DNA from 3 places in the Citrobacter portucalensis genome. Region 3 is predicted to be linked to each of the others. Evidence: predicted binding sites of a transcription regulator. Region 3 holds the regulator's gene; each other region holds the start of a gene.
The links. Region 3 encodes LexA, which represses DNA repair genes until DNA is damaged. Its sites were predicted from a motif close to TNCTGTATGTACATACAGNA; they were not measured.

Region 1 (10,161 bases), 250 kb from region 3:
TAATCAGCGGCGCGGCATCTTCCGGCCAGCAGGTCATAATCGGAATGCAGTTTAAATCAACGTCATCGCCCGAGTAGATTTTTTGCTGACAAGGCGCACCGCGCAACCGCTTAGTCGGCATGTTCAACACCTGCTTAAACTGCGGCAGCTTATCAAACAGATCGCGGAATCCTTTCGGTGGCTCTGGCTCTTTCAAAAACGCCAACAGTTTACCGACTTCTCGTAGCGCCGAGACATCTTCTTGTCCCATCCCCATCGCAACACGCTTTGGTGTGCCAAACAGGTTACACAGCACCGGCATTGAATAGCCTTTCGGATTCTCAAACAGTAACGCAGGCCCACCGGCACGCAGAGTGCGATCGGCAATTTCAGTAATTTCCAGATGGGGATCCACCTCAAGCGAAATGCGTTTGAGCTCGCCCTGCTGTTCAAGCAGCGTCAGGAAGTCGCGTAAATCGTGATATTTCATGGCGTCCATTGTGGCCTCTTCGTAAGCGCTTCATTATACGGCGTTCATCATTGTGATGCTGTATTTTTGTTAAATTAGCGTGAACTCTGGCGATACATATAAGCCCCGGGCGTATATACCCATTGGGTTTCAGCCTGCATTGAGGTGGGTATAATTAACTTAACGCATGGCTTTTGCTATGCTTGCGCTCAGAACAAGCGGATAAGAGTTATTATGCAATCCTGGTATTTACTGTACTGCAAACGTGGGCAACTTCAGAGAGCCCAGGAACACCTGGAAAGACAGGCGGTGAACTGTCTGACGCCTATGATCACCCTGGAAAAAATAGTGCGCGGTAAACGTACCACAGTCAGTGAACCACTATTCCCTAATTACATGTTTGTCGAGTTCGACCCGGAAGTGATCCACACCACCACTATCAATGCCACGCGTGGTGTCAGCCATTTCGTCCGTTTTGGCGCGACGCCTGCGACCGTCCCTTCTCCCGTTATTCACCAGCTTTCTATCTACAAGCCTGAAGGTATTGTGGACCCGCAAACTCCTCAGCCAGGGGACAGCGTGATTATTACTGAAGGGGCATTTGAGGGGCTAAAAGCGATCTTCACCGAACCGGATGGCGAAACGCGTTCCATGCTACTGCTTAACCTGTTGAATAAAGAAGTTAAGCAGAGCGTGAAAAATACCGGTTTTCGAAAAATTTAAGCCGTTTAGAAGGTCACTTCGAACAACGTTCGGACGTTAGCATCAATGGTTGCTGACAGCCATTGAGGATCTTCTCCGCGCCAGTGGGCAATACGCTCAAGAATATGTGGCAGGTGCGCCGGTTCATTGCGCCGTGACGTCGGTTTAGGCGTTAAGTCGCGAGGAAGTAGGTAAGGCGCATCGGTTTCGATCAGTAGTCTTTCTACCGGAATAAACGGCAGCAGTTCCCGCAGTTCCATCCCACGGCGCTCATCACAGACCCAGCCGGTAATACCAATATAAAGCCCTCGGTCCACACAATCCTGCATCTCCTGCCGCGTTCCGGTAAAACAGTGCAGCACCGCGCCCGGGAGACTATCCAGCCACGGCTCCAGCAACGTCAGAAAACGCTCATGGGCATCCCGACAATGCATGAAAACCGGCATCTGCAGTTCAGCGGCAATGCGCAGTTGTGCCTCAAAAGCACGTTCCTGCTCCTGTGGCGTGGAGAAATTGCGATTGAAATCCAGACCGCACTCGCCAATAGCGACCACCTCAGACTGGTTTGCCAGCGCGATAATCTCGTCTTCCGTTGAGGATTGCCATTGGCTACTGTCATGCGGGTGCACGCCAGCCGTGGACCAGCAATGCGGATAATGTTGCGCCAACTTCAGCGCCTGCTGGCTTTCGTGCAGGTTTGTTCCGGTCAGAAGCATACCGTTTACGCCCGCAGCAAAGGCGCGCGCCACAACATCATCCCTGTCTTTCGCAAATTGTGAACTGGTTAAATTAACGCCAATATCAAACATGCTACCTCCCATATGACAACCGCCCTGACGGGCGGTTGAATTTACTCTTCTGTTTTCTCGGTGGCTTCGGCTTCTTTTGCTTCTTCAGCCTCGTTGTCCTCATCTCGCGTACGTCGCTTACCGACATAGAAACGAGAGAAGAAAACGCCCACTTCAAACAGGCAGTACATCGGTATCGCCAACAACGTTTGCGAGAAGACATCTGGCGGGGTCAGTAACATCCCGACGACGAATGCTCCCACCACAACGTAAGGTCGTTTCTTACGTAAATCTTCAGGTGTCGTAATGCCCATCCAGCATAGCAGCACAATGGCGACAGGGACCTCAAAAGAGACACCGAAAGCCATAAATAGCGCCATGACGAAGCTGAGATAGCTGGCAATGTCCGTCGATACCTGCACGCCTTGCGGAGCCGTGTTAGCCAGAAAACCAAACGCCAACGGGAAGACGACAAAATAGGCGAATGCCATGCCGATGTAGAACAACAACGAGCTGGAGACCAGCAGCGGCACAACCAGGCGACGTTCATGTTTGTACAAAGCAGGCGCAATAAATGCCCATACCTGGTAGAGGATCACTGGCGCTGACAGGATCAGCGACACCATGAAGGTTAACTTTATAGGGGTAAAGAACGGTGAGGCCACATCGGTGGCGATCATCGTTGCACCTTGCGGCATCTGTTTAATCAGCGGTGCCGCAACCATATGGTAAATGTCGTTGGCAAAGTAAACCAACGCCAGAAAGATCACGATAACCGCAATAATGCAGTTCAGGAGTCGCTTACGCAGCTCGATAAGATGCGTAATGAGCGGTTGGGTATCTTCTACAGCCATGTTTACGGTTTATCACTCGACGAGGGGGAGGATTCGACAACAGGTGCGGCAGCTTTCTTTTCTGCATCCATCAACGTGGCGGAAGTGTTTTCCGTCTGCTCTGGCGTTTTAGCACCCGTGGATTCCGGTTTTTGCTCCGGCGAACTGGCCTGGTTTTCAGCGGCGGCAGGGGTTACCCCTTCTCGCTGCGCTTCACCTTCTTTCACCACCGGATTATGGATAGTGTGCGCTTCATCGCTCGCTTTCTCAGGATCGTGCACGCTGTAAGAACGCTTCATCGATTCCGCCGCTTCACGCAGCTCATCCATTGACGCTTTCAGCTCCGGGGTCAGATTTGTCAGGCTCGCTTTCTCTACTTTCTTCAGGCTGTCCTGAAACTCCTGAAGCTTAAGCTCCTGGGTCAGTTCATTCTGAACAGTAGTTGCAAGGGAACGCAAAGCGCGAACCCAGCCAGCAACCGTTTTTACCGCTACAGGTAATCGTTGCGGCCCCAGAACAATGAGGCCGATCACGAACACCAATAACAGTTCGCTAAAACCGATATCAAACACGGATTATACCTGCTCTTTATCTTGGCTTTTGGCGTCTTCCTTTTTCACTTCACCCTGCTTATCGGTGATGGATTTAGCAGTAAAATCAGCGTCCTGGCTGGTTTTATCTTGCTTAGGCTCATCATCACCCATCGCTTTTTTGAAGCCTTTGATCGACGCGCCAAGATCGGAACCGATGGAGCCGAGTTTCTTGGTGCCAAATAGCAGTACAACGATGACGGCAATGATCAACAACTGCCAAATACTGATACCACCCATACATGTTCCTCTGTCATAGATGATGAATTAATAAGGCCGTAGTATACGTTACACGACCTGCCTTGGGCGATGAAAAATTCAGCGCATTTTGCGCCAGCCGATCAACCAGGCTATGACGCCTCCCGCCATTAACCAGCCCGGCATAAGCCCCCACTCAGGGCGGCTTACCAGCAGGAATGTTCCACTTAGCAACAATGTTGCGCCAATGCCCAATAAATAACGGGATTGTCCCTGGCGTACATGATTCGCGTGAAGCTCGCGGGCAATCTTATCAACACTGTGCTGTAAATATTTGCCCTGGCGCAAACTGTCATACACCAGTTCAGGTATTTCTGGCATTTTTTCGACCCAGAACGGTGCTTTTTCTTTAAATGCCCTAACGAGCGCCGGAATACCGACCTGATCTTTAATCCAGGATTCGAGGAATGGCTTAGCCGTTTTCCACAAATCTAACTGAGGGTAGAGTTGTCGTCCGACACCTTCAACGTACAGTAGCGTCTTCTGGAGCAATACCAGTTGAGGCTGAACTTCCATATTGAAGCGGCGCGCAGTGTTGAACAGATTCAACAGCACGTGACCAAAGGAAATCTCCGCCAGCGGCTTTTCAAAAATCGGCTCGCACACGGTACGAATGGCAAATTCAAACTCTTCTACGTTGGTATCCGGCGGAACCCAACCAGAATCCACGTGCAGTTCAGCAACTTTGCGGTAATCGCGGTTAAAGAACGCAATGAAGTTTTCAGCCAGGTAGCGCTTATCTTCTTTGTTTAAAGAGCCCACAATCCCACAATCAATACCAATGTATTTCGGGTTTTCAGGGTGCTCATAACTGACAAAAATGTTCCCGGGGTGCATATCCGCATGGAAAAAGCTGTCGCGGAATACCTGAGTAAAGAAGACCTGAACACCACGCTCGGCCAACAGTTTCATATTGGTGCCGTTCTTCTCAAGCGTGGTGACATCTGAAACCGGGATGCCGTAAATGCGCTCCATCACCATCATGTTCTGACTGCAGTAGTCGGAATACACTTCCGGGATGTACAGCATCGGACTATCTTCAAAATTACGTCGTAGCTGAATGGCGTTCGCCGATTCGCGCAGCAGATTCAGTTCATCGATCAACGTTTTTTCATATTCACGGACGACTTCTGTTGGTCGCAGGCGACGCCCATCTGGCAGCAGACGAGGAACCCAACGAGCCAGGCGGTAGATCAGTTTTAAATCCGCTTTGATGACCGGAAGTATGTCCGGGCGAATAACTTTGATCACCACCTCTTTGCCATTCGATTTCAATCGCGCAGTGTGGACCTGAGCAACAGACGCAGATGCCAGTGGCGTGATTTCAAAATCATCAAACCATTCCTCAACGGGCAGCCCGCCCATAGCCTCTTCGATTTGTTTTTTCGCTCTAAGCCCATCGAACGGGGCAACCCGATCCTGCAATAGCGCAAGCTGATCGGCGATGTGCGGAGGGAAAAGGTCACGACGGGTAGAGAGCATTTGCCCAAATTTGATCCACACCGGGCCGAGTTCCTGTAAAGCCAGTCTCAGCCTTTCTCCCAGCGGTTTGTCTTTATGTCGGTTGGGCATCCAGAACAACGAGTAACGCCACAACCGAAGCGGCAGCGTGATTCGCATTTTGGGGATGAGTTCATCAAGACCGTAGCTTAAAAAAGTGCGAATGATGAAATAAAGGCGCCGTACTTCACCTGGCGTCATTTGGCCTCCAGTTTTTCCAGCCGTTTGGCCAGAGATTCAACCGCGCGCTCAACGGCTGCTGTTTCTTCAGCAAACCATGCAACCTCTAGTGGACCAGGAGCCATGCGCCACTCTTCAGTGATCGCTTCGGCGACATAGCGCTGCTGGCGCTGAAAGTTATGGCACAGGAACTTCGCTCCACCACGCAAGACTTTGCTGACCCCTTCCGCGACGATATCGCCGGTATAGGGTGCTAACAGTTCTGCAGGATCCAACTCCGCCAGATCGGCCAGCGCAACAAAGTTCTGTACTACCTGGATATCGCCCTGGACTTCCAGCTCACCGCTGCGGATAAGCGTGGTGAGTTGCTGTCGATCACGCAATTTCGGTAACACACTGGCATATGTGATTACGGTGCAATCGGCTTCGCCTTCCCATGCCCCCAGCACATCGACCTGGCGCTCGCTAAATACCAGGACTAACGGTGTTGAAAATCCTTTGAGATCAACACGCAGCACCTTACCCTGTAAACGCGTTCGGGCTGACTTCAGCGCAGGAGAACTGTACAGAAAGGTGTTGAGCAGATTTTCAACGCCTGCGGTTACTAAGGGTTTTAAAGGCATCCCCACTCTCCTGTCAGAACTTGTAACCACGATGCAGCGCAACGACACCTGCTGTCAGGTTGTAGTAATCAACGCTTTCGAACCCGGCATCTTGCATCATTGCTTTTAAGGTGTCCTGATCGGGATGCATACGGATGGACTCCGCCAAATAACGGTAGCTGTCCGCATCGCTTGCTACCATTGAACCTATGCGAGGCAGAACATGGAAAGAGTATGCGTCGTAGGCTTTGCTCAACGGTTCGATGATGGGTTTGGAGAATTCCAGCACCAGTAGACGTCCGCCTGGCTTCAATACGCGGTACATGGAGCGTAATGCTTTGTCTTTATCCGTTACGTTGCGCAGACCGAAAGAGATGGTGATGCAGTCAAACGTGTTGTCAGGGAAAGGTAATGCTTCCGCATTCGCCTGAACGTACTCAACGTTACCTACCACGCCAATATTACGCAGCTTTTCGCGACCCATTTTGAGCATTGAGTCATTGATATCCGCCAGCACAACTTTGCCGGTTTCACCAACCATGCGAGAGAATTTCGCCGTCAGATCGCCGGTACCGCCTGCTAAATCGAGAACGGTTTGCCCGCGACGCACGCCACTGCAATCAATGGTGAAGCGCTTCCACAAACGATGAATGCCAAATGACATTAAGTCATTCATAACGTCATATTTAGACGCCACAGAATGAAAAACGTGGGCCACCATGTCAGCTTTCTGCTCTTTAGCGACGGTCTGAAAGCCAAAGTGCGTCGTTTCTTGTGAATTATCCACCATCTCAGTGCCTGCTCATCCAAAAAATGTTCGAGAAGTGTAACAGATTGGGCCAATTTGCCCTACCCTTCTGCCGGGTTCAACTACCCCAAATGGACTAGTTTGATTGCTGATTTGCCGCTTCATCCTCGGGGTAAGACGCATCTTGTTGCGTCTCAGGGACCGAGCGCAAGCGGTATTCTTCATCCTGTGTAGTCGCTTGTTCAGCCAGCTCAGGATTTATCTCGCGCTTAATTTCCACGCCTAAACTACGAAACGCTTCTGCCTGCGACAGGACATTTCCACGACCGGAAGAGAGTTTTTTCATCGCCTGTCGGTAGTTGTCCTGGGCTTTGTCCAGGCTTTGACCTATTGCCGACATATCATCCACAAACAACCGCATCTTGTCATAAAGTTTGCTGGCCCGATCGGCAATTTGTTGCGCATTACGACTCTGATGCTCGTAGCGCCACAGGTTGGCGATCGTGCGCAATGCCACCAACAGCGTGGTAGGGCTCACCAGCATAATGTTATTTCTAAGCGCTTCGGTAATCAGTTCGGGCTGTCTGTCGAGCGCCAGCAAAAAAGCGGGCTCAACGGGGATAAACATCAACACATAGTCAAGCGTACGCAGCCCAGGAAGCTGCTGATAATCTTTGCGCCCCAGTAGTCGAATATGGTTGCGCACCGAGGCGATGTGCTCCTGCAATGCACTTTCGCGGGTGTATTCATCTTCTGCGTTAAAATAGCGCTCATAGGCGACCAGCGTCATTTTCGCATCGATCACCACATCTTTACCCTGCGGTAGCCGAACGATGACATCAGGCTGCATTCGCGAACGGGCGTCGTTTTCGATGCTGACCTGGGTTTCATATTCATAACCCTCACGCAGACCAGAGGCTTCGAGTACCCGCGTGAGTACGACCTCTCCCCAATTACCCTGCGTTTTGTTATCGCCTTTTAATGCCCGCGTCAGGTTTACCGCTTCCTGCGCCATCTGCGCATTCAGTTGCTGGAGATTACGAATTTCGTGTGCCAGGGTATGGCGTTCTTGCGCCTCTTTACCAAAGCTATCCTGAACCTGGCGACGAAAACCGTCCAGTTGTTCACGAAGCGGCGCAAGCAGGCTGTTCAGACTTTGGCGATTTTGCTCATCAACACGGCGGTTGCTGTGCTCAAAAATACGATTCGCCAGATTTTCAAACTGTTCGCTCAGACGCTGTTCGCTGTTGATCATCTGGCGGATTTTATCTTCCGCATGCTGTTGCGTTGCTTCCAGCCGGGTAGTGACTTCACGGAGATCGGCTTCCAGAGAGGTGTTGATACTGTGCAGACTGCGTAATTCGTTATTGAGTAGTTCGCACTCATCACGCCAGTGAGCTTCCTGCGAGAGCTGCTGGCGAGCGGCGCTTAGCGCAATATCCAGTTCACGTCGCTCTTCGATGAGGTCGGCACGGATTTGATCGGCGCGTGCTTTTGTCGCCAGCCACCCTACCAGTAGCCCTGCGGCTAACGCCAACATGGCACTCATCATAATTGAAATATCCACAACGCCCCCTTACAGCAACGACTTACCCGCTCAAAATAGAATTGTGCTGTATAAACGTCCAGTTTAAAAGGAATTTCCTGCGAGGCACTACGCAAAATAAAAAGGCCGAACGCGTCGGCCTTTTTGAATAGAAGGGAGAATTACAGTAAACGACGCGCGGCTTCTACCACGATTTTCACCGCGTGGCTTTCCGTTTGTTTCATCGTTTCCGCATTAGGGATCTCTTGCTGAGTACGGTTCACGATAACACCTGCGACCATACCGGCACGCAGACCCTGGCTTGCGCACATGGTCAGCAGCGTAGCAGATTCCATTTCGTAGTTCATGACGCCCATAGACTGCCACTCTTCCATTGAGCCTTTGAAACGGCTCACGACGCGACCAGAGAAGGTGTCATAACGCTCCTGGCCTGGGTAGAAGGTGTCAGAAGACGCAGTAACACCCACGTGAGTGGTGGCGCCGATAGATTTCGCCGCTTCCACCAGCGCGGTGGTGCACTCGAAGTCCGCAACGGCCGGGAATTCCATTGGTGCGAAGTGTAGGCTTGCACCGTCCAGACGAACAGACGCAGTGGTAACCAGTACATCACCCACGTTGATATGCGGCTGGATAGCGCCAGTCGTACCGATACGCAGGAAGGTACGAATGCCCAGCTGTGCCAGTTCTTCTACGGCAATAGAGGTGGACGGGCCGCCGATACCGGTAGAGCAAACGATCACGGCTTTACCATCCAGCTCAGCACGCCAGGTGGTGAACTCGCGATGAGATGCCAGCTTAACCGGCTTATCCATCAGCGCGGCGATCTTTTCCACACGCTCCGGGTCGCCAGGGACGATAGCAAGCGTAGCCCCTTGTAAATCGTTCTTAGTGAGGCCGAGATGAAAAACATCAGACTTAGACATAAAAACTCCTCTGTGAATCGGTTTTGTCAGAAGAAGCAAAAACATACTTTACCGAAGGCATAAACATATTTTCGTGACAGTCATCACTATGATGTAAATCAATTGCATTCGATTACCATTAAATAGTGATCTTTATCACATAAATGATGCGATATAAGTAAGCCCTGCACAAAAGATAGACCGTTTAAGGCAATGTGGTTCGTTGCATGTGTCTATAGTTAACAATGCGCTTTTTTGCTGAATATTTAAGGGTACGGAGAATACCATGACAACACGACAATCTGGCTTTGCACCTGCTGTATCTCCACCGACGTCTACCACGGTTCACACCCCGGATAATGCAATTATCGCCGGTGTAACGTCTATACCTTCACAAGGCGATGATATGCCAGCGTATCACGCACGACCAAAACAGACTGATGGCCTGCTGCCCGTAGTCATTGTCGTGCAGGAGATTTTTGGTATTCATGAGCACATTCGTGACGTTTGCCGTCGTCTGGCTCTGGAAGGGTATCTGGCTATCGCACCAGAACTCTATTTTCGCGAAGGCGATCCCAATGACTTTGCCGATATCCCTACGCTGCTTAGTGGCCTTGTCGCCAAAGTGCCTGACTCTCAGGTACTGGCCGATCTGGACCACGTCGCTAGCTGGGCCTCCCGCAACGGAGGAGATGCGCACCAGTTGATGATCACCGGATTTTGCTGGGGTGGACGCATCACCTGGCTGTATGCCGCACATAATCCGCAGTTAAAAGCGGCCGTGGCGTGGTATGGCAAACTGGTGGGTGACAAAACCCTCAACTCGCCAAAACATCCCGTTGATATCGCAACCGATCTTAACGCCCCCGTTTTGGGGCTTTATGGCGGCCAGGACACCAGCATTCCGCAAGATACCGTTGAAACAATGCGCCAGGCGCTACGCGCCGCCAATGCTAAAGCGGAAATCGTGGTCTATCCCGATGCCGGACATGCGTTCAACGCCGATTATCGCCCGAGCTATCACGAAGAGTCCGCGAAAGACGGTTGGCAGAGAATGCTGGAGT
Region 2 (10,161 bases), 2.4 Mb from region 3:
ATCCCGTCGATGGTTCAGGCCGCGCTGGCTGACGTCACGCTGCAAACCAATCCTCGTGTTGCCGATGCCAGTGCCATGCAGGAACTGCTTGAGGAATTATTATGAAGACAGCCATGACGGCAGAGTCCACGCTTTATGATGCACAGACCATTCGCGAACGCGTTCGCGCAGCGGGTGTTGTCGGAGCCGGAGGCGCAGGCTTTCCTACTCACGTAAAATTACAGGCGCAGGTCGATACCTTTCTGGTCAATGCGGCTGAATGTGAGCCAATGCTGAAAGTTGACCAGCAGTTGATGGCCGTCCAGGCTGAGCGACTTATCCGCGGCGTTCAATATGCCATGACGGCGACGGGAGCCAGTGCCGGAATTATTGCGCTCAAGGAGAAATACCAAGGTGCTATCAATGCATTAACCCCCCTTCTACCTGCCGGGATCCGCTTACATATTTTGCCTGATGTCTACCCGGCTGGTGACGAGGTTCTGACCATATGGATGGCAACAGGTCGGAGAGTTCCGCCTGCCGCGCTGCCGGTCAGCGTCGGTGTGGTGGTCAATAACGTTCAGACCGTGCTCAACATCGCCAGAGCAGTTGAGCAGCAGTACCCCGTTACGCGTCGCACCCTGACCGTTAACGGTGCAGTCGCCAGTCCCATCACACTCACTGTCCCTATCGGAATGTCTTTACGTGACGTTCTGGCGCTGGCCGGTGGCGCAACCGTTGACGATCCCGGCTTTATTAACGGTGGTCCGATGATGGGCGGCCTGATTACTTCACTGGATACCCCCGTAAGCAAGACCACCGGGGGCCTGCTGGTTTTGCCTAAGTCTCATGCGTTGATTCAGCGGCGGATGCAGGATGAACGCACCGTGCTTTCTGTAGCAAAAACCGTTTGCGAGCAGTGCCGTTTGTGTACGGATTTGTGCCCAAGGCATTTGATCGGCCATGAATTATCCCCGCACCTGTTGGTTCGTGCGGTTAATTATCAGCAGGCGGCCACACCGCAGCTGCTGCTTACGGCCCTGACCTGTTCAGAATGCAACGTGTGTGAAAGCGTAGCCTGCCCGGTTGGGATTTCACCGATGCGCATCAACCGTATGCTGAAACGCGAGCTGCGGGCGCTCAACCATCGTTATGAAGGGCCGCTAAATCCTGAGGATGAAATGGCGAAGTACCGGCTGATCCCGGTTAAGCGCCTTATTACCAAACTGGGTCTTAGCGACTGGTATCACGATGCGCCACTGGCTGAGACTGATTATTCCACAGATAAAACGACGCTGTTGTTACGCCAGCATATTGGTGCCAGCGCCATCCCATGTGTAGAACAAGGCGAACGCGTTGTTCGCGGTCAATGCGTTGCCAATGTGCCGTCCGGTGCATTAGGCGCGCCTGTTCACGCCAGCATTGACGGTATTGTCAGCGAAATCACTGAGCAATCTATCACGGTAATTAGAGGTTAATCATGTCTCAGGCTATAGGGATTTTAGAACTCACCAGCATTGCCAAAGGAATGGAAGCGGGTGATGCCATGTTAAAAAGCGCGAATGTGAATTTACTGGTCAGCAAGACCATCTGCCCGGGAAAATTTCTACTCATGCTCGGTGGTGACGTAGGTGCCGTACAGCAGGCGATTGCCACTGGAACATCTCTTGCCGGCGATATGCTCGTTGACAGTCTGGTACTCCCCAACATTCATGCCAGCGTACTCCCCGCAATCAGCGGGCTAAACAGCGTGGATAAGCGTCAGGCAGTTGGTATTGTCGAAACATGGAGCGTTGCTGCCTGCATCTGCGCCGCCGACCGGGCGGTTAAAGCCTCCAACGTCACGCTGGTACGCGTCCATATGGCATTTGGTATTGGCGGTAAGTGCTACATGGTCGTTGCTGGCGATGTATCCGATGTGAATAACGCAGTAACGGTTGCCAGTGAAAGTGCGGGTGAAAAAGGCCTGCTGGTTTACCGCTCGGTCATACCTCGCCCGCATGAAAGCATGTGGCGACAAATGGTGGAGGGATAATGGAAAGACAACCCACCACGGATCGAATGATTCAGGAATATGTTCCTGGCAAACAGGTCACGCTGGCGCATCTTATTGCTAATCCAGGTAAAGATTTGTTCAAGAAGCTGGGATTACAGGATTCAGTATCCGCAATCGGGATTTTGACGATTACCCCCAGCGAAGCCTCAATCATCGCCTGTGATATCGCCACGAAATCCGGGGCGGTAGAGATTGGTTTTCTCGACCGATTTACCGGCGCAGTGGTACTGACGGGCGATGTCTCCGCCGTTGAGTACGCGCTGAAACAGGTAACCCGAACGCTGGGCGAAATGATGCGTTTTACCGCGTGTCCCATCACTCGGACGTAATCTCATGAAACGTATCATGCTAATTGGCCCCAGCCAGTGCGGTAAAACATCGCTCACACAGTGCATGCGGGGAGAAGCGCTTCACTACCAGAAAACTCAGGCCATAGTCTGGTCTCCTACGACAATAGACACACCGGGTGAATATCTTGAGAACCGCTGCCTGTACAGCGCGCTGCTGGCCAGCGCCTGTGAAGCAGACATTATTGCGCTGGTACTCAATGCTGACGCGCCGTGGTCACCATTTTCTCCCGGTTTTACCGGACCAATGAACCGACCCGTTATTGGCCTCGTTACCAAAGCCGATTTAGCCAACCCGCAGCGTATTTCTCTTGTGGAGAGTTGGTTAGTTCAGGCTGGCGCGCAAAAAGTATTTGTCACCAGCGCGCTGGAGAATACTGGGGTCGATGAGATGTTCATTTTTCTGAATGCAAAGGAACCTTCATGTCTCACAAAATAATGGCCATTAATGCAGGTAGTTCCTCGCTTAAATTTCAACTACTGGCGATGCCGCAGGGTGAAATGATCTGTCAGGGGTTGATTGAACGTATCGGTTTGTCTGATGCGCAGGTCACCCTAAAAACACCAGCGCAGAAATGGCAGGAGACTTTGCCCGTAGCCGATCACCGTGAAGCCGTAACGTTGCTCCTGGAAAAACTGCTCAACCACCACATTATCAGCAGTCTGGAAGAGATCGACGGCGTGGGCCATCGCGTCGCGCACGGCGGGGAATCCTTTAAAGACTCTGCGCTGGTAACTGATGAAACGCTCGCAGAAATCGAGCGACTCGCGGAACTGGCCCCTCTGCATAACCCGGTAAATGCGTTGGGGATCGCGGTATTCCGCCAGCTATTGCCCAAAACGCCAGCCGTTGCGGTGTTCGACACTGCCTTTCATCAAACGCTTGATGAGCCTTCTTTCATCTATCCCCTGCCCTGGCGTTACTATTCAGAGTTGGGTATTCGTCGCTATGGTTTTCATGGTACCAGCCACAAATACGTTAGCTCACAGCTTGCTGAAAAACTGGGTGTACCACTCAGCGCCCTGCGCGTTGTTTGTTGTCATCTGGGCAACGGCAGCAGCATCTGCGCCATCAAAGGCGGACAATCGGTGAATACGTCAATGGGCTTTACGCCGCAGTCTGGCGTGATGATGGGCACGCGAAGTGGCGATATCGATCCGTCCATTTTACCGTGGATTGCCCTGCGAGAAGGCAAAACACCGCAGCAGCTCAACCAATTGCTCAACAATGAGTCCGGATTGCTCGGTGTTTCTGGCATCTCCCCTGACTACCGCGACGTTGAACATGCCGCAGATACGGGCAATCACCAGGCTGCGCTGGCGTTGACGCTTTTTGCTGAGCGCATTCGTGCCACCATTGGTAGCTATATTATGCAGATGGGCGGTCTGGATGCCCTGGTATTTACCGGTGGTATTGGCGAAAACTCCGCACGGGCGCGCGCTGCGATTTGTCGTAACCTGAATTTCCTGGGGCTGGCCGTTGATGAGGAAAAAAATCAGCGTAATGCCACCTTCATTCAGACGGAAAATGCGATGGTCAAAGTAGCTGTGATTAATACCAATGAAGAGCTGATGATTGCGCAAGACGTTATGCGTTTAGCGATATCTGAAACTGTGACATTGGGCATTCCTGCATAATACTGCCGCACCGCAAATTGCGGCAAATCATGGTAATAGCGCGATCGCCATGACACTATGCGCCGAGGATTGCTGATCACATAGGTGAAGACGTGGCTGTTGCGCAATGTCCCGCATCGTGCGGAGAACTTATCCAGGGCTGGATTCTGGGCAGTGAGAAATTGGTCTCCTGCCCGGTTGAATGGTATAGCACCGTTGAGGTCACTTCAGGTTCACCGCTGACAGATGAACGTCCACTTTCTCGGGCGATGGTTGAGAGGTTATTGCTGCACTGGCAATACCCGGCACAAATGAGTCAGGATATTCGAATTGATGTCCAGTCAACCATTCCTGTCGCTAAAGGGATGGCCAGCAGCACAGCGGATATCGCCGCCACGGCAATCGCCACGGCGCAGTATCTGGGGCATCAGCTAGACGAATCCACTCTGGCGCAGCTTTGCGTTTCGCTGGAACCTACCGACAGCACCGTTTTCCGCCAGCTTACGCTGTTCGATCATAACGACGCCTCCACGCAAATTGCCTGTGAAGCCCAGCCTCAACTCGATCTGCTGGTTCTCGAAAGTCCGGAAACCTTGCTTACTGCTGATTATCACCGTACTCCACGCCAGTCAGGGTTACTGGTAGGCGCTCCAGCGCTGAAACGCGCATGGGAAAAGGTACAGGAAGCCTGTATCAGTCAAAATCCTTATCGGATGGGTGAAGCCGCCACGCTGAGCGCGATCGCCAGCCAGTTGCTGTTACCTAAACCAAATTTTGATTCACTTTTAGCGCTGGTAGAAGAATGTGATTTATACGGTGTCAACGTTGCGCACAGTGGCAGCGTAGTCGGTCTGATGCTCGACAGAAAGCGTCATGATGTGGACTACATTAAATGGATGCTGACGCAGAAAAAATTAACGGAACACTGGCCGGAACAGCATTTGTTGCGGATGGTAACTGGCGGGGTCGAACTGCAATAAGGGCCGCCGCTATGCAGCGACCCGGACAAGCATAAAATCGTTACTCGGCTTTCGCTTCGCCGTTTTTCACTTCGCCCATCGCTTTCAGCTTTTTAGAGATGTCGCGGCGCTCTTTAGAGATCTCAGCGTTTTTGATGATGTAATCATCAACACGATCTTCATAATCGCTTTTCATGCTGGCGATAATGCCCTGAATCGCTTCCACGCTCATTCCAGGCTTGATGTAGTCGCTCAGGTTGTCCAGCAGCAGAACACGTTTCTGGTTGTCACGGATCTTTTTCTCAACGTCCTGGATTTCACGTTGCAGTTTGTTTTTACGACGGAACAGACGAACAAATTCCAGCACGTCCTGGAAAGAAGGCTTGGTAGTTTCCATTTTTACACCCCTGATAATGTGAGATTCGGATTCGTTAAAACAACGGCTAAAGTGGGTCAACATTACTTTCATGCCCGCCATACTTCAAGTTGCATCTGCATCGACCATGCATGGTTGAAACCTGAATTATCGAGGGTAAAGCCATTGCAGTTACCAATGGTTTTAGCCTTTTTCAGTATCATACCTCTATTCGTTGCTGAATCGAAGCAGCAGTAGAACCAATCCCCTCATCTGCTCTTTATTTGCGCAGCGCGCGACAGATCAAATGAGAGAGCAACTCCAGCTGTCGCGCCATTTCCATATTTAGCCAAACGTAGCCGTGAATGGGCGTTTCAGCGACATTATCGCCCTTATGCTCAGCAATAAGCTGACGTAACTCCACCACGGTGTCATTGAGTTTTTCCGTATTGGCAAGCACCGGTTGTGGATTACCTTCATACAATGCGTGGGTTATCGTCAGTAGCGCCTGTTGTGTCCTGAGCTGTGTTTCACGCAAAGTATGCGCATTCAACATGACAAAGTGGCTGGTACGGCTGGCCCATAGCGCATTGATTTGCAGCTCAAGCATGCAGACCAGGTTGCGATTAACCGTCTGAATAGCTTCAAAGATTGATTTTTGAATGCGGGTTTCTTTGCTGGCAGGAACGATGAGCCCACGCATTTTGACAACATCGCTTAAAAGCTGTTGTAAATGCTTTTCCAGTCGCGGTTGCTCCAGCAGGTTGGGAGATAGCGCAGCCTGATACACCCGATTGTACCCCGTTACGCAATGCGCCAGCTGAATTCGCCAGTGTATAAATGCCCGCTGCGGCCAGATACCGGTAAACAGCATTGCCAGTAATGAACCCAGAATAACATCGCCACCGCGCCATAACGCTGTGTTCATATCTCCAGCGGGGGCACCCACAACGACCGCAAGCGTTATACCAATCAGCAACGCCTGATACGGTTTTTTACCCAGTGCCAGCCAGCCGCAGAGAAACATCGCCACCGCGCACCATATCAGCATTAGCGGAAGTGAAAAGAGCTCCAGACGAAGAGCCACCAGCCCAAGTACCGAACCCAGAATTGTCCCGCCAATACGCTCAAACGCTCTGGGGACCACGTTCCCCCAAAAGGAAATAGGCCCCATGATTACCACCAGCGTAATCAGAGGCCATGTACCTTCAGGAATGTTCAACAGGCGAACCAACAGAAAAGTAAAAAGAAACGCCAGCGCAATGCGAACACCATGCACCACACGATAATGACGATACAAACGAATTTCAAAAGGACTCAGTGACTTATCTGCACGCACTCATGCACTCCGTCAGGGAATTGCAAAGAACAGAATTGTACCTGTTTTTTGAGTGAAAACATCACCCTGATGACCAGGACATTCATCCTGATTTACACCAAAAACAGTTACTTCGACTGTACCGGCACGTACATTTCAATGTCCCAGTAGCCGTCCTCCATGCCATTGTTCATATAAACTTCAAAGCAAGGTTTAGCGGCTATCGCATACGTCGAATCCTGCAGCAGGCGCTCAAAGAACTGATACCACGGCGTCGCGAAGTCATGATTTTCAACGCGCGCAACGGCGATAGCATAGTCGCCCCCCGCCAGTTCGGTCTGGATCACCCCTTCGCTGTTTTCTGGGATCTCAAAACCTTCAGGCACAGACACCACGGTATCACAACGCAGTTTTTCCGCCGGAACAACGTCAGGATTGTCGTAATAAACAGCTATCCATTCCAGCGGTACGATCTGCTTACCGTCGACCCACATCATTAACTGCTCGAAACCCTGCTTTACCGTTTGTTCCCACGGTCCAACCATATGGAAACCGGCAATTATGCGTTTCTCAACCTGCTTTATCTCGTACTCCATATAACCTCCGTTATTACACTGTATTTATATACAGTGTAATTTTTAGGTATGACGGCCACAAGGAATCAGTGATTATTATGTGAGCAGATTCGCACTCTTGCCAGTCAGGCACATCAGGAAAAACTACGCCTTGTGGTGGAAGTAATCGCTCAAACGCGAGAAGACACCGCCTTCGTTGACAGACTCCAGCGTAACCAGAGGCCAGTGCGCCACCAGTTTATCCCGATCGTAGAGTTCAATTTCCCCCACACGTTGATGGGCAGCAATGGGGGCAACCAGTTCTTTCTTATCAAGAACATATTTTGCCTTGATATTAGCGACTTCGGCTTTAGGCAGGGCCATCCAGAAATCCTGCTCTGTGCCAAGGCTAATTTTTTCTTTATCGCCGTACCAGATCCGTTCAATACCAACCTGCTTACCGCTACGTAATACCTGCACGGTATCGAAGTTCTGTTGTCCCCATTGCAGCAGTTTTCGCGCCTGGTCTTCACGCCCTTTCGCACTCTCCGCCCCCATCACAACTGCAATCAGGCGGCGCTGCCCATCAACGGCAGAAGCAATCAGGTTGAATCCAGCGCCGGAGGTATGTCCTGTCTTCAGACCATCGACGTTCATAGTTTTATCCCACAACAAACCGTTACGGTTTTGCTGCGTAATTCCGTTCCAGGTAAGGCTTTTTTCACTGTACATATGGTAGAAATCCGGCTCTCCATGGATGATAGCTCTCGACAGCACGGCCAGATCGTAAGCTGAGCTATGCTGACCTGGCGCATCCAGACCATGTACCGTTTCAAAATGCGTGTCCCGCAGGTTCAGCTTTTGCACATAGTTGTTCATCATCGCGACAAACTGCGGCTGCCCTCCGGCGATGTAATCCGCCAGCGCAACGCAGGCATCATTACCGGAATCAACAATTAACCCGCGACTCAGATCGCGCACAGAAACGCGATCCCCTTCTTTCAGGAACATTAAGGATGAACCGACGAATACCGGATTATCTTTCGCCCAGGCATCGCGCCCTACGGTGACAATATCTGTCGGACTAATACGCTTGCTGTCGATTGCGCGATCGACAACATAGCCGGTCATCAGCTTGGTCAGGCTGGCAGGGTTGCGCTGCTGGTGTTCATTTCCGGCTGTCAGGATTTGGCCCGTGGTGTAATCCATTAATACCCACGCCCCGGCATTAATTGCCGGAGGCTGTGGAGCGAAACTGGCGACGTCGGTCGCGTACGCGGGCGAAAAACTCATCGCAAATAGTGAAGCGGCAATAAACAAACGGCGTTTCAACAGCATGTCCTCAGGAAATGGAGAAATAGCCGTTCTTTTTACGGAAGTTCTGGCGAACAAACATGGATAAATTGCAAGAAAATGTGACATAAGGCACATTTTCTTGCTGTAAGGAAAGGATTTCAGATATCGACCGCGTCTGGCGTTACCCTTTGCGCGGTGCCGTTTCTGCGTGATGGCTACGATGACGATGATAGCCATCTATCATGCTGCGGAAAATTTGCCCCGGCGTGTCACCCAGCGTGCACAGGTAAATATGTGCACAGATGAACAGTAAGCCGACAATCGCCAACACCATATGCAGCACCAGCATCACAGGCCCTGCCCCTATCACCTGCGGGTAGAGGCATAACAACCCGCTGATGATTAGCAGCGGAACCAGCGCATACATGATGGCCAGATAAGCCAGCTGTTGTAGCGGGTTAAATTTACTCTCTGCCGTTGCGGCAAACGGGTGTGGTTCACCCTTCATGATGCCATACAGATAAAAGCGCGTTTGCAACAAGCAGCGTGATATCAACCCATTAAACTTCACCCGGTAATGACAACCGTTGCCGCTGGTTGCGTTGACTAGCACAAAACCAACCCAGAAGGCCAACAAGGCGAAACCGCACCAGGTATGTATCTGCACCATCAATGCCACCGGTCCGACAGAGAAGTGCCCAAACAGGCCACTCAGCAAAAGCAGGATAAAAAGCAGCGCATTACCCCAGTGCCAGCGGCGGACTGCCAGAGAATAGAGGTAATCCCGGTGCTCTTCTCCGGTTGCCGTCTTGGGTGCCAGCATCCGACGTAACAGCGCGTGCATAACCAGGCCCGCAATCATCAGCACAACAACAACGCCTGCATAAATGAGCCACAGCGGCCAGTAGTCCGGCGCATAGTTAAGCTCTGCTCCCCAGATAGAATTCATGCTTTACCCTCCTGATGGATCTCTTTACGCCGATAAACACTCACCGGACCGCTACGCGTATCCTGCTGGCGATAAACCTCTTTTTGATTTATCCAGTGCTGAATTTCCGGGTCGTCACGACGACCAAATTTCAGCGCATCCGTCGGACAAACGGAAACGCAGGCGGGCGATTGACCGCTCTCGAGTCGGGTATCTGCGCAGAAGTTACATTTGTCGGCAATTCCCGTTTGCGGATTGAGATAACGGACATGGAACGGACAAGCGGCAACGCAGTAGTCACAGCCAATACAGCGAGACTTATCCACCTGCACAATGCCATTTTCGTCGCGAAATGATGCACCGGTCGGACAAACGCTGACGCAAGGCGCATCTTCACAATGCTGACAGGAAACGCGAACAAACTGGAAGTGGGACAGTACCTCGGGTTCATGTTCGGGTGAACGGATCTGCACCTGTAGACGGCTAAATCCCTCTGGCACATCATTCAGAACTTTGCAGGCAACCGTACATGCCTGACAGCCGATACAGCGTTTCTCGTCATGCAGCATGACATAAGGGTTTGTAGATTGATTCATGATGTTCTCCTTTCTCATGCCCGACGAAGCGTAACGCCAGCGGTGTGGACCACCGTACCGGAAACCGGACTGGTAACATGCGGAAGCAAATTACCGCAATGGATACCGTGCGTTGTCGCTGCGGTTTTGGCTCCCGCCTTGGCGCCAAATCCCATA
Region 3 (10,161 bases):
TGCCACACCCTGCGTTAACGCAACTGCGTGCGCTGCGTTATTTTGATGCGATCCCGGCGCTGGACGCCCAACTGCTCGACTGGTTGTTACTGGAAGATTCCATGACCAAACGTTTTGAGCAGCAGGGCAAAGAAGTCACCGTCACGTTGATTCGCGAAGCGTTCGTTGGGCAAAATGAGGTGGCTGAAGAACTGACTCTGCTGCCCAAAGAGTCCCGCTATTGGTTACGCGAAATCCTGTTATGCGCGGATGGTGAACCCTGGCTTGCCGGGCGTACCGTGGTGCCTGAATCAACCTTGTGCGGCCCTGAACTGGCCTTACAGAACCTGGGGAAAACCCCGCTCGGACGCTACCTGTTTACGTCATCGACATTGACCCGAGATTTTATTGAGATTGGCCGCGATGCAGCGCTGTGGGGGCGTCGTTCCCGCCTGCGGCTGAGCGGTAAGCCACTGATGCTTACCGAGCTTTTTCTGCCTGCGTCGCCGTTGTACTGAGAGGAAGATAAAGATGGAGTGGAGTCTGACGCAGAATAAGCTGCTGGCGTTTCACCGCTTGATGCGTACGGATAAGCCAATCGGCGCCTTACTGCTGCTCTGGCCTACGCTGTGGGCTCTGTGGGTGGCGACCCCAGGCATGCCGCAACTGTGGATCCTGGCAGTTTTTGTCGCTGGCGTTTGGTTAATGCGCGCCGCCGGATGCGTGGTGAATGATTATGCCGACAGGAAATTTGACGGGCACGTCAAACGCACCGCGAATCGACCGCTGCCGAGTGGGGCTGTCACCGAGAAAGAAGCCCGAACGCTGTTTGTGGTACTGGTGCTGCTGGCCTTCCTGCTGGTTTTGACCCTCAACACGATGACCATTTTGTTGTCCGTTGCGGCATTAGCATTAGCGTGGGTTTACCCGTTTATGAAGCGCTATACGCATCTGCCGCAGGTGGTGCTGGGGGCGGCGTTTGGCTGGTCGATCCCGATGGCGTTCGCCGCCGTGAGTGAATCCGTACCGCTGAGTTGCTGGCTGATGTTCCTTGCGAATATTCTCTGGGCGGTGGCCTATGATACGCAGTACGCCATGGTTGACCGGGATGATGACCTGAAGATCGGCATTAAATCGACCGCGATCCTGTTTGGTAAGAACGACAAGCTGATTATCGGTGTTTTGCAGGTTGGCGTGCTGGTGTTGATGGCGCTGGTGGGTTGGCTAAACGGGTTAGGGCTGGGTTATTACTGGTCTCTGCTGGTGGCGGGCGCGCTGTTTGTCTATCAGCAGAAACTGATCGTCAATCGCGAACGTGATGCCTGTTTTAAAGCGTTTATGAATAATAATTACGTCGGTCTGGTGTTGTTCTTAGGACTGGCGATGAGCTACTGGCATTTTTGAGTTTGGTCTAGTCTGCAAAATAAAAAACCGGTCAGTTCATTCCGACCGGTTTTTTTATGCTTACTCGCCTTGTGTAGCGCTCTCGATGGTCAGACGCACATCTGACGTGACCAGTTCGGCCAGCATCTGATAGATCTTCATCGTCTCTTCCGGTTCGGCATCTCCGGTATCGCTGATGAATCCCTCGTCACGCAGCGTCAGCACCAGAGAGCTGAACACGGCTTTATCGAAGAATTCCGGCGCGTTAATGCCGTGCAGCACTGAGAGGCGTTGCGCCACGGTGCGGCTTTCTTTCTCCAGCGTGCCACGGTTGATGGACGGGTTCGCGCTCAGCAGCCAGAAGGTAATGGCGTAGCGCTGCAACGTCTCGCGAGCACCTGCGGCCAGCAGCTGTAGCGTGCGGGAGCGGGCTGGATTGATATGCAGTTCGTCATCGGTCAGGGTGATGAGTCCCTGGCGCTGCATTTCGCTGGCCAGTTCGTCAATCACTCCGGCAAGTTCATCACGCTCCCAGCGTAAGAACAGCTCCGCTTTCAGCATCGGATACAGCGCATCAATATGCTGCTGTAGCGCGGCGCGTGAAATACGACGATGCTGAGTCACGATGGCTGCCATCAACGAAGGCAGAACCAGCATATGCGCAATGTTGTTGCGGTAGTAGGTCATCAATACCGCCTGCTCGCGCGGCAAAATGATGATGTCGCCGATGGTGTCTTTCTCGACCTCAAACTTGTTCATCTGCAAGGCGTGATCGATCAATTCACTGGCGCTCTGTGCCGGCACCGTCGAATCCGCAGCATACGGCACGTTGCGCAGCAGGCTCAGGTAGCAGTCGAGTTGTTCGGTCAGCTGTTCACGGGTCAGAGAGCGCTGGCGAGAGGCCAGTAAAGCAGTACAGCACAGGTTCATGGCGTTGGCCGCGCCTGCGTTGTTAATGCGCACCATCAAATCGGCGGCAATGTTATTCACCGTCGGCGTCAGCCAGGCCGGGCGGATAGACTCGATAGGGTCGATAGATTCACGCCACTCCGGCACATGCTGGTTGAGGTAAGTCATCAATGGCATTGGTTCACCAAAGTTGACGTAGCCCTGACCCAGGTTACGCAGCTTGCTTAAGCCACGCAGCATTTGCGGCAGGCTTTCTTTCTCTTTCGTCGCGCCACGCAGCTCTTTTGCGTAGGTGCCCACTTCCATTACGTGCTCATAGCCGATGTAAATAGGAACGAGGGTAATCGGACGTGTACCGCCGCGCAGCATCGCCTGAATAGTCATCGACAGCGTGCCGGTTTTCGGGTCGAGCAGACGACCGGTACGTGAACGGCCCCCTTCGACAAAGTACTCAACCGAGTAGCCGCGGCTGAACAGCTCGCCCAGGTATTCGCGGAAAACGGTGGAATAGAGCTTGTTGCCCTTGAAGGTACGACGAATAAAGAACGCGCCCAGACGGCGGAAAATCGGACCCGCTGGCCAGAAGTTCAGGTTGATACCGGCTGCGATGTGCGGCGGCACCAGACCCTGGTGGTACAGAACGTACGACAGCAGCATATAGTCCATATGGCTGCGGTGGCACGGAACGTACACGATTTCATGCCCATCGTGCGCCAACTGGCGTACACGTTCAGCATTGTGAACGTTAATCCCCTGATACAGACGGTTCCAGGTAAAGCCCAGAATACGGTCCGTCAAACGAATCATTTCGTAGGAGAAGTTGGCGGCAATCTCTTCCATCAGCGCAATGGCATTTTGCTGTGCTTTTTCGTGGGAGATTTTTTTACTGCGCGCTTCATCTTCTACCGCACGAGCGATCGCTTTTGAAGCTAACAGCTTATTAAACAGATCCTGGCGGGCAGGGAGGCGCGGGCCGACAGCGGCCAGACGCTGGCGAGCAAAGTGCATGCGCGCCACGCGTGCCAGCTTCTGAGCGATGATCTTATCCGTACCATGTTCATCCGCCATACGGCGCAGAGAGACCGACGGGGAGAAGCGGACAAAACTGTCGCGACCCAGCCAGGACACCGCAAAGAATTTCTGTACGCCGTTTAGCATACGTAACGGCGGATTGACCTCGCCTTTTTCACGCCCTGGCGCACGGCCAAACATCACCGAAACTGGCACCATCTGCACATCCAGATCTGGATTGCTGCGATGCAAGTCGAGATAGTTGTGGAACAGCTTGATGGACTCTTCTTTCGGCGTGTAATAGGTGAATACACGCGGACCGCCGTGAATAAACACGTAGCGCGGTAACAGCGTTCCGTCTATCTCTAGTGGTTCCAGGGGATCGGGGAGGTCGTGCACCAGACATTGGGCACGCAGCGTCAGCAAGTCAGCTTTCGAATTGTACGGTAGGACGTACATAATGGGACGCGAAGTATCGAGTCCCAATTCCGGAGCAGGTTCTGCTGGAATAGACTTGCTTTTTACCAGGACGCTTAATGGTAAATTCAGTAATTTGTAGTAAATTCGTGGCCAGCCGGACATAAACGATGTAAAGCCTCTGGTTAATAATGCAAATGCGCTGCAAGGATATCAGAAAGTTTAGTGAATTTCTGTGGTATCCGGTCATACTTCGCGCTGCTTTGCCACACCCTGAACAAACGGGGTAACGTTACAATGACATTGACGCTAATAATGTAAAAAGGTTCTTTTTGATGGCCAATAATACCACTGGATTCACCCGAATTATCAAAGCTGCAGGTTATTCCTGGAAAGGTTTTCGCGCCGCATGGATTAATGAGGCGGCATTCCGTCAGGAAAGTGTTGCTGTCCTGCTGGGCGTCGCCATCGCCTGCTGGCTGGATGTTGATGCAATTACCCGCGTGTTGTTGATTGGTTCTGTGATGCTGGTGATGATCGTTGAAATCCTCAACAGTGCGATTGAAGCGGTGGTTGATCGTATTGGTTCTGAGTACCACGAACTTTCCGGCCGGGCGAAAGATATGGGGTCGGCTGCGGTATTGCTGTCTATTTTTGTCGCTCTAATCACTTGGGGCATCCTGTTGTGGTCGCATTTGCGATAAGGCTTCCACAACTGCATAAATCTCCTGTTTTTTGTGCAGTTTGCGGTTCCAAAATCGCCTTTAGCTGTATATACTCACAGCATAACTGTATATACACCCAGGGGGCGGAATGAAAGCGTTAACGGCCAGGCAACAAGAGGTGTTTGATCTCATTAGAGATCACATCAGCCAGACAGGTATGCCACCGACGCGTGCGGAGATCGCGCAGCGTTTGGGGTTCCGTTCCCCAAACGCAGCTGAAGAACACCTGAAAGCGCTGGCGCGTAAAGGTGTGCTGGAAATTGTATCCGGCGCATCGCGCGGTATTCGACTGTTGCAGGAAGAAGAAGAAGGGTTACCGCTTGTGGGGCGCGTGGCAGCCGGTGAGCCACTTCTGGCGCAGCAGCACATCGAAGGCCACTATCAAGTCGATCCTTCACTGTTCAAACCGAACGCCGATTTTCTTCTGCGCGTTAGCGGTATGTCGATGAAAGATATCGGGATTATGGACGGTGATTTACTCGCTGTGCATAAAACCCAGGACGTGCGTAACGGCCAGGTTGTTGTTGCCCGTATTGATGACGAAGTTACGGTTAAGCGCCTGAAAAAGCAGGGAAACAAGGTTGAACTCCTGCCAGAAAACAGTGAATTTAAACCTATCGTTGTCGACCTGCGCGAACAAAACTTCACTATTGAAGGGCTGGCAGTAGGCGTCATCCGTAACGGTGAATGGCTGTAATTTTCTGTTGAATCCCTGTAGGCCGGATAAGACGATGACGTCGCCATCCGGCAACGTGCCCGGTAGCGCTGCGCTTGCCGGGCCTGCATTACATTGTCCAGTACGTCTAACTTCTTCTCAGGCCCTCCTGTATGCCTTTCTTTACCTCTTCTGATAAAGCACTCTGGCACCTCGCCTTACCCATGATCTTTTCCAATATCACCGTTCCCCTGCTGGGACTGGTGGATACCGCGGTGATTGGTCATCTGGATAGTCCGGTCTATCTTGGCGGTGTTGCGGTTGGTGCTACGGCAACCAGTTTTCTTTTTATGCTGCTGCTTTTTTTGCGCATGAGCACCACCGGTCTTACCGCCCAGGCATTTGGTGCGAAAAATCCGCAGGCGCTGGCGCGCGCACTGGTGCAGCCGCTCATGCTGGCGCTGGGAGCAGGGTTGCTTATCGCACTTTTTCGTACGCCGATTATCGATCTGGCTCTGCACATTGTTGGCGGAAGTGAAGCGGTACTGGAGCAGGCCCGACGTTTCCTCGAAATTCGCTGGTTAAGCGCACCCGCCTCGCTGGCGAATCTGGTGCTGCTCGGCTGGCTGCTTGGCGTTCAGTATGCGCGTGCGCCGGTTATCTTGTTGATTGTCGGTAATATTCTCAACATTGTGCTCGATATATGGCTGGTGATGGGCCTGCATATGAACGTGCAAGGTGCGGCACTGGCAACGGTGATTGCTGAATATGCCACCTTGCTGATCGGCCTGATGATGGTGCGCAAAGTCCTGCATATGCGCGGAATTTCGCTGGCAATGCTGAAGCAGGCGTGGCGTGGCAACTTCCGCCGTTTGCTGGCGCTTAACCGTGACATCATGTTGCGCTCGCTACTGCTGCAGCTCTGTTTTGGCGCAATCACGGTGCTGGGTGCGCGTCTGGGAGGCGATATCATTGCGGTTAATGCCGTTCTGATGACCCTGTTAACCTTTACCGCCTACGCGCTGGATGGATTTGCCTATGCCGTGGAAGCGCATTCGGGCCAGGCCTATGGGGCGCGAGATGGTAGCCAGTTGCAGGACGTCTGGCGGGCGGCCTGCCGACAGTCCGGTATTGTGGCTATTTTGTTTTCGCTGGTTTATGCCCTGTTTGGCGAGCAGATTGTTGCGCTGCTGACCTCGCTGCCGCAGATCCAACAGCTGGCCGATCGCTATCTTTTCTGGCAGGTGGTGTTACCGCTGGTGGGTGTCTGGTGTTATCTGCTCGACGGAATGTTTATTGGCGCGACGCGCGCGGCAGAAATGCGCAACAGTATGGCCGTTGCTGCCACAGGATTCGCATTAACGCTGCTGACTTTGCCGTGGCTGGGAAACCATGGCTTGTGGTTGGCGTTAACCGTTTTCCTGGCGTTGCGCGGGCTTTCACTGGCCTTTATCTGGCGACGTCACTGGCGTAATGGAACCTGGTTTGCCTGAGCGGGATGGTTAAAAATTCCGAATAGTAAATAAAACCCAGAATCACTGACTACACTTATTCTCACGTCCAGCAAAAACAGCATGTGTCTGGACATGGCACTCTCGCTATTCACAACCTAACGATGAGGACTTGATGATGAATAAAGACGAAGTCGGCGGCAACTGGAAGCAGTTTAAAGGTAAAGTGAAAGAGCAATGGGGCAAACTGACCGATGATGATATGACGGTCATTGAAGGTAAACGTGACCAACTGGTCGGTAAAGTCCAGGAGCGTTACGGTTACGCGAAAGATCAGGCGGAGAAAGAAGTTAACGATTGGGAAAAACGTAATGATTACCGCTGGTAATTAACCCTTCCCTCCTGAGAGTACAAGGATGTACGCTCTCCCGCTTACCTAGCGCCCAACTTTCTTCTTCACCTGAATCGTATGGTCATGCTGGCACTCGCCAGGATGGCGGCAAGATTCAACTTCCACACAGGCCGGACACAGCCCGTGGGCTTCAATAACGTTATGCCGCAGTGCAAAGCCCATTTTTGCCGCCAGCGTATGCATAATGTCTTCCACGCCTTCCGCACACTCTTCTTTTACCACGCCACAGCGGTCGCAAATGAACATTGCGGAACTGTGGGTTGGCTGATCGAACAGATGACAAAGCACATAGCTGTTGGTGGATTCCACCTTGTGCACGAAACCTTGTTCCAGCAGAAAATCGAGCGCACGATATACGGTAGGTGGTTTAGCCTGTGGCTCAGTTTCCCGCAACAGGTCGAGCAGGTCATAGGCGCTGATCGCACCTTCCTGCAGGCTCATCAGACGCAGTACTTCGAGGCGTTGTGGCGTAAGCCGCACGTTGCGTTGCGCGCAGAGTTTTTCAGCTTGAGCCAATAACTCTTGCGTAGTGGTTTTGTCCATTTGGCGCCTCGATTTGCGTGGAAGGTTAATCCCTTACTTTAACATGTTCTGCTTAAAACGCCGAGATCCACCGTGGTGTGCTATACCTGACGCATCGCAATACTGGAAAATAACCATGAAAAGACCCGATTGTATTCGCCACTGGCGTGAGGTTGAGGGGGCTGATGACTCCACTTATCCTGACAGCGATGAGCTATTTGCTATTGGCGCGCCGCTTGCCCGCAAGTTGGGGTTAGGACGACTCGGCATTCATCATGAACGCCTGCCGCCGGGTCGGCGCACGTCGTACCCGCACGCTGAAAGCGATGAAGAAGAATTTATCTACGTGCTGGAAGGTTATCCTGAGGCCTGGATTAACGGGTATTTATGGAAGCTGGAACCGGGCGACAGCGTCGGTTTCCCGGCAGGTACAGGCGTGTGCCATACCTTTATCAATAACACCAGTGAAGAGGTGCGCCTGTTAGTCGTGGGTGAGGCGAACAAAAAATACAACCGCATTTATTATCCGCTTAACCCGGTCTACGCCGCTACACGTGAGGATCGCTGGGTCGACCATCCGCCACAGTTTTTTGGATCTCACGACGGAAAACCGGGGCGTAAATAGCTTTTGTTTAGGGTCAGGGGGAGTGAGCCGCGAGGATGTGGCTCACTATCGTAACGGTCTATGCTATAGTAGCGCCCCTTTTTTAACCGGATGCTTGAATATTCGCCATGCTGCCTGAATCTCAGTCTACCGCTTTTCCCGCTCATCGTTTTTCTATCGCGCCGATGCTCGACTGGACGGACAGACACTGCCGCTACTTTTTGCGCTTACTGTCCAGCCAGACGCTGCTCTATACGGAGATGGTAACCACTGGGGCAATCATTCATGGTAAAGGCGATTATCTGGCGTATAGCGAAGAAGAACATCCGGTCGCATTGCAACTGGGCGGGAGCGATCCTGCGGCGCTGGCGCAGTGTGCTAAGCTCGCTGAACAGCGGGGCTACGACGAAATTAACCTCAACGTGGGTTGTCCTTCCGACCGCGTACAGAATGGTATGTTTGGTGCCTGCCTGATGGGGAATGCGCAACTGGTCGCCGATTGTGTCAAAGCGATGCGCGACGTGGTGTCGATTCCGGTTACGGTGAAAACTCGTATCGGCATTGATGACCAGGACAGCTACGAATTCCTCTGCGATTTCATCAACACGGTATCTGGCAAAGGCGAATGTGAGATGTTTATCATTCACGCCCGCAAGGCCTGGCTGTCAGGGTTAAGCCCGAAAGAAAACCGCGAAATTCCACCGCTGGATTATGACCGTGTTTATCAGTTAAAGCGCGATTTTCCGCATCTGACGATGTCGATCAACGGCGGCATTAAATCGTTGGAAGAAGCGAAAATTCATCTGCAACATATGGATGGCGTGATGGTGGGGCGTGAGGCGTATCAAAACCCAGGCATTCTGGCGTCCGTTGACCGCGAGATTTTTGCAGCTACCACCAAAGATTCCGATCCAGTCGCCGTGGTGCGTGCCATGTACCCGTATATTGAGCGTGAACTGAGTAAGGGAACCTATTTGGGACATGTGACACGCCATATGTTGGGGCTGTTTCAGGGTATTCCCGGTGCGCGCCAGTGGCGTCGTTACCTGAGCGAGAATGCACATAAAGCCGGGGCAGATATTAACGTTCTGGAGCACGCGCTGAAGCTGGTGGCAGACAAGGGTTAAGTTTTCACCAAAAGTTAGTTAATTTCACCACGCCCTGCGCTTTGTCGCGGGGCGTTTTCTTTATAAATCAACGCATTATTTTTGGCATGTTTCTTGTAAAGCAATGGAGAGAATTTCATTTCGGGAGAGAGCCATGCTGGAACTACTTTTTGTGATTGGATTTTTTATCATGCTGATGGTCACCGGCGTATCTTTGCTGGGCGTTCTGGCCGCATTGGTCGTAGCCACCGCCGTGATGTTTCTGGGCGGACTATTTGCCTTGATGATTAAACTGTTGCCCTGGCTGCTACTGGCTGTTGCCGTGGTGTGGGTGATCAAGACGATAAAAGCGCCAAAAGTCCCACAGTATCAGCGCAATAACCGCCGGTTTTACTAAGGTATTGAGCGGTACGTCACAACCTGCAACATTGCCTTTAGAACCAAATAGGAATTGATTATCAAATCTGTCACTATTGCCAGGTTAACGAATTCATCGAGCTGTACCCTACATACAGCCGAACTAAAAAAGAAAGGGCTTCCTGCGGGAAGCCCTAATTCTTTCTTTCCCCGTCATCTTAAGGAATTAGCAAACTCGATCCCTGCGTGGCACGGCTTTCCAGTACTTCATGAGCACGCTGTGCATCGTGCAGTGCGAACGTTTGACCAGGCGCGACATCCACTTTGATCACTCCGCTGGCAATCAGCGAGAAAAGCTCATTGCTGGCTTCGGTTAATTCGCGGTGGTTGGTGATGTAACCCTGTAGAGAAGGACGGGTCACGTAGAGCGAACCTTTCTGGTTCAGAATGCCTAAGTTCACGCCAGTAACCGGCCCGGAAGCATTACCAAAGCTGACCATTAGTCCCCGGCGCTGCAAACAATCCAGCGAGGCTTCCCATGTATCTTTCCCCACCGAGTCATACACCACCCGCACTTTTTTACCGCCAGTTACCTCTTTCACTCGCTCAACAATGCTCTCTTCACGATAG

Region 1: rmuC (DNA recombination protein RmuC) is a predicted target of LexA. The motif match lies at 8,261-8,280, and genes of this name have one in related genera.
Region 2: sbmC (DNA gyrase inhibitor SbmC) is a predicted target of LexA. The motif match lies at 7,244-7,263, and genes of this name have one in related genera.

Annotation. Positions count from the first base shown of each region.
Region 1 covers NZ_CP092466.1:4,987,736-4,997,896, forward strand. The annotation lists gene ubiD (4-hydroxy-3-polyprenylbenzoate decarboxylase) at 1-478, opposite strand, end outside; gene rfaH (transcription/translation regulatory transformer protein RfaH) at 683-1,171, shown strand; gene tatD (3'-5' ssDNA/RNA exonuclease TatD) at 1,177-1,959, opposite strand; gene tatC (Sec-independent protein translocase subunit TatC) at 2,001-2,792, opposite strand; gene tatB (Sec-independent protein translocase protein TatB) at 2,795-3,343, opposite strand; gene tatA (Sec-independent protein translocase subunit TatA) at 3,347-3,601, opposite strand; gene ubiB (ubiquinone biosynthesis regulatory protein kinase UbiB) at 3,680-5,320, opposite strand; gene ubiJ (ubiquinone biosynthesis protein UbiJ) at 5,317-5,922, opposite strand; gene ubiE (bifunctional demethylmenaquinone methyltransferase/2-methoxy-6-polyprenyl-1,4-benzoquinol methylase UbiE) at 5,936-6,691, opposite strand; gene rmuC (DNA recombination protein RmuC) at 6,786-8,216, opposite strand; gene udp (uridine phosphorylase) at 8,357-9,118, opposite strand; gene LY264_RS24090 (dienelactone hydrolase family protein) at 9,384-10,161, shown strand, end outside.
Region 2 covers NZ_CP092466.1:1,975,344-1,985,504, reverse strand. The annotation lists gene LY264_RS09455 (1-propanol dehydrogenase PduQ) at 1-105, shown strand, start outside; gene pduS (cobalamin reductase PduS) at 102-1,457, shown strand; gene pduT (propanediol utilization microcompartment protein PduT) at 1,460-2,014, shown strand; gene pduU (propanediol utilization microcompartment protein PduU) at 2,014-2,364, shown strand; gene pduV (propanediol utilization protein PduV) at 2,369-2,821, shown strand; gene LY264_RS09430 (acetate/propionate family kinase) at 2,806-4,020, shown strand; gene LY264_RS09425 (GHMP family kinase ATP-binding protein) at 4,113-4,979, shown strand; gene LY264_RS09420 (DUF496 family protein) at 5,020-5,355, opposite strand; gene LY264_RS09415 (FUSC family protein) at 5,594-6,652, opposite strand; gene sbmC (DNA gyrase inhibitor SbmC) at 6,760-7,227, opposite strand; gene dacD (serine-type D-Ala-D-Ala carboxypeptidase DacD) at 7,351-8,523, opposite strand; gene phsC (thiosulfate reductase cytochrome B subunit) at 8,663-9,430, opposite strand; gene phsB (thiosulfate reductase electron transport protein PhsB) at 9,427-10,005, opposite strand; partial or broken gene phsA (thiosulfate reductase PhsA) at 10,020-10,161, opposite strand, start outside.
Region 3 covers NZ_CP092466.1:4,735,875-4,746,035, reverse strand. The annotation lists gene ubiC (chorismate lyase) at 1-497, shown strand, start outside; gene ubiA (4-hydroxybenzoate octaprenyltransferase) at 511-1,383, shown strand; gene plsB (glycerol-3-phosphate 1-O-acyltransferase PlsB) at 1,444-3,864, opposite strand; gene LY264_RS22885 (diacylglycerol kinase) at 4,035-4,403, shown strand; gene lexA (transcriptional repressor LexA) at 4,513-5,121, shown strand; gene dinF (MATE family efflux transporter DinF) at 5,253-6,572, shown strand; gene LY264_RS22870 (CsbD family protein) at 6,709-6,918, shown strand; gene zur (zinc uptake transcriptional repressor Zur) at 6,967-7,485, opposite strand; gene LY264_RS22860 (cupin domain-containing protein) at 7,601-8,089, shown strand; gene dusA (tRNA dihydrouridine(20/20a) synthase DusA) at 8,197-9,195, shown strand; gene pspG (envelope stress response protein PspG) at 9,329-9,571, shown strand; gene LY264_RS22845 (quinone oxidoreductase) at 9,750-10,161, opposite strand, start outside.